Regions from separate parts of the Bacillus arachidis genome, predicted to be linked through region 2. Evidence: riboswitches for the same ligand, from Rfam matches in the RefSeq annotation. Region 2 holds a riboswitch; the other holds the start of a gene.

Region 1 (3,431 bases), 330 kb from region 2:
CAAAGAATTCCATAATACGATCCATCACAACTGCAATACGAGCCATATATCCTGAGTCTTCTAATAACGAAATAAAGAAAAATAATGCAAAGATTTGTGGAACGAATACTAATACAGCACCAACACCGGCAATAATTCCTTCTGTAACGAGCGCTTGAATAAAATCAGAGGCTCCAATAGTTGTTAAACCCGCTGTTACCCAATCGGTGAGTTGACCGCTGAAAAATTCATCCAGCATATCCGATAAAGGTGTTCCAATCCACGTAAACGTAACCTGAAAAATAAAAAACATAACAGCTAAAAAGATTGGAAGTCCTAAAACTTTATGTGTGATTAACTGATCAATTTTTTCTGAAAAAGGAATTTTCCCTTCCTTCTCATGCTGAATCACATTTGTTTTTAACTTTTCAATATACGCTGCACGTGAACGATAAATATGTTGTTCCAGCGTTACATCAATTTCTTCCTCTAATTCTGATCGAATCGCTATAAGTTTTTCATACACCGGCAATTTCTTTACTTCTTGTTCTACTACTTCATTATTGCTTAAAAATTGAAGTGCAAGCCACCTTGGATTCTCATAATTTTCCTTAGTTAAAAACTCCATGATATCTGCAATTCCTGCATCTATTTGTTTACCATATGAAATACTGAAGGGCTTTTGCTCTTTTTGCTTACTCTCATGTAGGGTTGCAAGTAACTCTTTGCAGCCTTTTCCACTTCTCGCAACAACAGGAACAACTGTTACTCCTAATATTTCTGATAACCTGTTCACATCGATAATAATTCCACGCTGCTTTGCTACATCAATCATATTTAAACCGATAGAAACTGGTTTACCAAATTCTAATAGTTGCAATGTTAAATGCATATTGCGCTCAAATTGAGAAGAGTCAACAATATTTAACATATGATGAAATTCTTCTGTTAGTAGAAAATTTGTAACAACACCTTCATCACGAGAAACCGGATTTAAATCATATATACCTGGTAAATCAATTAATGTCCCTTGCTTACCTTTTAACTTACCGACCTTCTTTTCTACTGTTACCCCGCTCCAGTTTCCTACATATTCATAAGAACCTGTTAGCGCATTAAATAATGATGTTTTCCCCGTATTCGGATTCCCTAGCAATGCAACTTTATTCACGCTAATTCCACCTTTATCATTTTCGCGTCACAATGACGAATACTAATTAATTGTCCACGGCACTCTAGCGTACACGGTCCCTTAAACATTGCTTTTTGTTTCATACGAAGTTCACTTCCTTCTGAAAGACCAAACGCAGCTAATCTACGCTTTAATAACTTATCTAACGATTGTATATTTTTTACAAGTACTGTTTCACCTATTTTAATATCTACTAAACTCATAATCTTCCCCCTCGAAGAGAATGATAATTATTTTCATGAAAATTATATCATATTCTATGAATCAAGTACTATAGCTTTCCCTTCATAGTTATTAACATTTTTGCACAATTATATTTAAATAATTGTCATAACAGATTCATTTGCCATTCTCATCCATTTCGATTACACTGAACCTAACAAATAAAGAATCTCGTTATCACAGGGGGAGCCTCGTTGCTGAGAGGGAACAATTCGTTCCGACCCTTAGAACCTGTTAGTTAATGCTAACGTAGGAATTGTGCAAGCGTCGAAATACATATACCTCATCATTTTCTACTTACGTATTTCATATCTCCCTATGGTAAATTATTCTTTTTTTGTGCAACTTAGATTTAGGGGGAATAAGAACATGCGTAACACCAATTTACAAGCGATGATTGAATCTGCAATCCTTGCAGCTTTCGCCTTAATCATCGACATTTTACCAATCTCGATTAAACTTCCAACAGGCGGTTCCATTTCATTTGCTATGATTCCTATTTTTATTATCGCATACCGCTGGGGATTTAAAACAGCTTTCTTCGGTGGCTTAATTTGGGGGCTACTGCAAATTGTATTCGGAGATGCTTATATTTTAACGCCAGTTCAAGCGTTTATTGAGTACTTCGTTGCATTTGCTTTTATCGGTTTTGCTGGATTATTTTATCAACCTATTCAGCAATCAATGGCGAATAATCAAGGTAAGAAAGCAATGGTCTATATTGTTATTGCTACACTCATTGGTAGCTTAGCACGTTATTTCTGTCATTTTATTGCCGGGGTTATCTTTTTTGGGAAATACGCACCGCCTGGACAATCAGCTGTTCTTTATTCATTGATTGTGAACGGTAGTACAATGCTTGGTTCTTTCGCTTTATGTACAGCTTTACTAATGCTTCTATTTACAACAGCTCCACGCTTATTTAAAAGTATTGGTGCACATAATTTGAATTCAAAAAATACGGTTGCCTAAATGGCAATCTTATTTTTTATTTAATGAGTTATATCAATAATAAAAACAATAAATACACATAAGAATATAAATACCATTACACTTAGTAAATTACTATTCATGGCTAATCTACTCCTTGTAAACCTTATTTTTTATATAAATTATACGTGTAGAATATAAAGATAAAGTAAAGATGCTATCAAAATAAAATTAAGAAATAATAAAAAAGTGTAGAATTTCGTTTCTACACTTTTTTATGTAAATAAAAGTAAAACAGTACACCATCTACTGTATTATCTACACCATATTCCACACCATGAAGTTCTAAAATATTTTTAGAAATGGCGAGCCCCAGTCCTGTTCCACCTTTTGAGCGCTGACGAGCTGTATCGATCCGATAAAACCGATCCCAAATCTTATCTAATTGTTCCGCTTCAATATGAGCGCCTTTATTTTCTATACAAATCTTTATTCGATTCAGTTCATCTCTTATAGAAATAATAATATCCTTTTTTTCAGGTGTATAACGGATTGCATTCGTTACAAAATTTATAATTACTTGTTCGATACGATGTTGATTTGCAACAACTTCGATTGGCAAAAGGCATTTATGAACATTCAATTCTTTTTTCGCTATTTCTAATGATAGTTGTTCACATATATGCTCAATAACTCCATCAATATAAAAAATATCCATTTTCATTTTATACGTACCAGACTCAAATTTAGCTAACTCTAGCATATCCAAAATTAACATATCCATCTTATCGACTTCTTTTTCCATTGCCTGAAAATAATACTCTTTCTTATGCTCTGCCACCCCATCTTTTAAAATAGAAATGCAACTTTTCATAATGCTTAGTGGAGTTTTCAATTCATGCGAGACACCCGAAATAAATTCTTTTCGTGTGTTTTCTAACTTTCTTTCTTTTTCGATGTCTTGTTCCAATTGTTCAATATGTGAATGGAGCGTATTAGACAACATATTAATATTTTGTGATAAATCACCAATCTCATCTTTTGAAGTAATGGGGATTCTTTCCGTGAAATCTAAATTTGCGATTTTTTTCGTTGTGTCGTTTATTCG
Region 2 (3,431 bases):
TCTATCTATCGGTTTAGTATTAGGATTCGCATTCATCGCAAACTATTCTGGTTTATCGTCAACACTTGCGTTAGCATTAGCGGGAACAGGTGGATTATTCCCGTTCTTCTCACCATTCCTTGGTTGGCTAGGTGTATTCTTAACAGGATCAGATACATCAGCAAACGCACTATTCTCCAACTTACAAGCGATTACAGCGCAGCAAGTTGGTGTAAAAGAAGTACTGCTTGTTGCGGCAAATACAACAGGTGGTGTAACGGGTAAAATGATTTCTCCGCAATCGATTGCAATCGCGTGTGCAGCAGTAGGACTTGCTGGAAAAGAATCTGATTTATTCCGCTTTACAGTAAAACATAGTCTATTCTTTGTAGTGATTGTTGGGATTATGACATATGTACAAGCCTACTATTTAACGTGGATGATACCGTAAGCTTTTAGGTGGGTATAAGCCGTCAACTTAACACAAACAAGCCAGGTGCTGAAAGCACCTGGCTTGTTTCATAACCTTAACTAAATGGTTACGCTGAGAGACTATTCATCCTCGGATGAACACTCTCCCAAGTTTATTAACTCCCCTATAAATAAGTATGCTGATAAAAAGAATAAAATTTAAAAAGAATTCGTCGCCCGCGTCCTCATCTTTCCAGTGAACTTCAAACAGCCAACCGATTCCGTAATTGGCAACAACCCAGATAGAAAATAATGTCCAGAAGTGCATCCAACTGCCCCCAAACAGAGCAGAAAAAAAGGCCATAATTGACGTGCCTCCAAACCAAAAGACAAAAATAATACATATTGCGCAAAATATAAACCTGAAGATAGACCCCAAACACCCCATTATAATTTCACTCCTGATCTAAACTATACTTGATATATGTGCATAAATAATATGACTAATTTTTTATGTGTTTTGACTTTAACTGAATTGTTCTTATAAATAAAATATATAAAAATAGTAATTTTTAGAAAATTATAACACGAAACCGTATTATAATCCGTGTAATAAGTAGAAATCTCTATTAATTGTAGACGGATGATATGATTTTATTTGAACATGAATAAGTTTTGGCTCCCACCTCAAAATTTAGCGGAAACAAAGAAGCTAGGTGATAGATCAACTGCCCATAAGAGCCCGATTGGTGAGGGCTAATAATCATTGGTTCTATCAGGTATATCGATTAGCAGACAAAAAAACGATAGATAAAAATTGCAACTCATGCCTTTGCATTTTTCTGATTATCGTGTATGATGGGAAAGTATTGAAAATTAAATCAGTGATAAACTAGGGGTGCCTAAGTGATGCTTAGGCTGAGAGAGAAGCGCGATAACTTCTTAACCCTTTGGACCTGATCTGGCTCGTACCAGCGTAGGGAAGTTAACGGCTTTACATAACTATGTCTTTATGAGCCAGGTCCTTGTTTTACTATGGATCTGGCTCTTTTTATTTTGGCATGCGCTGGCCACTAGTTCTTGTCCTTGTCACAAGTAAGGCGAAAGCGGCTCTTTCAGAATGGGAGGGGGATGGAGTTTCAGCCGAAGAGGTGTGTTTTACCTCAGTTGAAGAAACGAAGCCAACGATCATTCTAGCCGCTCAAGCTGGATCTTAAGTAAACCGAAAGCGGCAAAACGTCGCTGAAGTGAGAATCGAGTTGCACAGAAATTGGCTCAAGATTCGGTGCAAGTTAGATTTGCCTGAAATGATAAAGGGGAGGAAACACAAATTATGAAGCAATCTGTTTCAGCTGAACAAATTGAATTGAAGTCGAGTTTACCAGGGAGTAAGAAAGTTTATGTTGATGGGCCGCATGAAGGTATGAAAGTACCAATGCGTGAGATTGAACAAAGTGATACAAACGGTGTACCAAATCCACCAATTCGTGTTTATGATACGAGTGGTCCGTACACAGACCCTAAGTACAAAGTAGAGCTAGAGAAAGGAATTCCATCGCCTCGCCGTCGCTGGATTGTTGAGCGCGGAGAAGTGGAAGAGTATGAAGGACGAGAAATTAAGCCGGAAGATGATGGTGTGAAAGTCGCATCTAATCATACACCTGTGTTCCCGCAAATGGATCGTAAACCACTTCGCGCAAAAAAAGGAGCAAATGTAACGCAAATGCACTATGCTCGTAAGGGGATCATCACATCTGAGATGGAATATGTTGCGATTCGTGAAGGGGTAGAGCCTGAATTTGTACGTAAAGAGATTGCAGAAGGACGCGCTATTTTACCAGCAAACATTAACCACCCAGAAGCAGAACCGATGATTATTGGCCGCAATTTCCATGTGAAGGTAAATGCGAATATCGGAAACTCTGCTGTCTCTTCTTCCATTGCAGAAGAAGTAGAGAAGATGACATGGGCAACTCGCTGGGGCGCAGATACCATTATGGATTTATCAACAGGGAAAAACATTCATACAACTCGTGAATGGATTATCCGTAACGCTCCTGTACCGGTTGGAACAGTACCAATTTATCAAGCGCTAGAAAAAGTAAATGGAATTGCTGAAGATTTAACGTGGGAAGTATATCGTGATACGTTAATTGAACAAGCGGAGCAAGGTGTGGATTACTTTACAATTCATGCAGGTGTGCTGCTTCGTTACATTCCAATCACTGCAAAACGTACGACAGGAATTGTTTCACGCGGTGGGTCCATTATGGCGCAGTGGTGTTTATTCCATCATAAAGAAAACTTCTTATACACTCATTTTGAAGAGATTTGTGAAATTATGAAACAATATGATGTTTCTTTCTCTTTAGGAGATGGATTACGTCCAGGTTCGATTGCAGATGCAAATGATGAGGCGCAATTTTCTGAGCTTGAAACGCTTGGTGAGTTAACAAAAATTGCTTGGAAGCATGATGTTCAAGTTATGATTGAAGGGCCAGGTCATGTACCGATGCACTTAATTAAAGAAAACATGGATAAAGAGCTTGAGATTTGCCAAGGTGCACCGTTCTATACACTCGGACCTTTAACAACGGATATTGCACCTGGTTATGACCATATTACATCTGCGATTGGTGCAGCAATGATTGGTTGGTTTGGCACAGCAATGCTTTGCTATGTGACACCGAAAGAGCATTTAGGTTTGCCGAACAGAGATGATGTTCGTGAAGGGGTTATTACGTATAAAATTGCGGCGCATGCGGCTGACCTTGCGAAAGGACACAAAACAGCGCAGCAGCGTGATGATGCACTTTCAAAAGCTCGTTTTGAATTCCGCTGGCGCGATCAATTTAACTTATCTTTAGATCCCGAACGCGCAATGGATTTTCACGATGAAACATTACCAGCAGAAGGGGCAAAAACAGCTCATTTCTGTTCGATGTGTGGTCCGAAGTTCTGTAGTATGAGAATTTCACATGACATTCGTGAGTATGCAAAAGAAAATGATTTAGAAACAACAGAAGCAATTGAAAAAGGTA

What was found. Region 2 has a riboswitch for thiamine pyrophosphate ahead of thiC (phosphomethylpyrimidine synthase ThiC). Riboswitches for the same ligand answer to the same signal wherever they lie in the genome.
Region 1: another riboswitch for thiamine pyrophosphate. It lies ahead of thiT (energy-coupled thiamine transporter ThiT); the one in region 2 lies ahead of thiC (phosphomethylpyrimidine synthase ThiC).

The regions. Positions count from the first base shown of each region.
Region 1 is NZ_CP127376.1:4,287,844-4,291,274, forward strand. Features, by position in the region: gene feoB (ferrous iron transport protein B) at 1-1,150, opposite strand, end outside; gene QRY57_RS23725 (FeoA family protein) at 1,147-1,374, opposite strand; TPP riboswitch at 1,566-1,667, shown strand; gene thiT (energy-coupled thiamine transporter ThiT) at 1,763-2,365, shown strand; gene QRY57_RS23735 (sensor histidine kinase) at 2,589-3,431, opposite strand, start outside.
Region 2 is NZ_CP127376.1:4,614,266-4,617,696, reverse strand. Features, by position in the region: gene lldP (L-lactate permease) at 1-430, shown strand, start outside; TPP riboswitch at 1,275-1,390, shown strand; gene thiC (phosphomethylpyrimidine synthase ThiC) at 1,724-3,431, shown strand, end outside.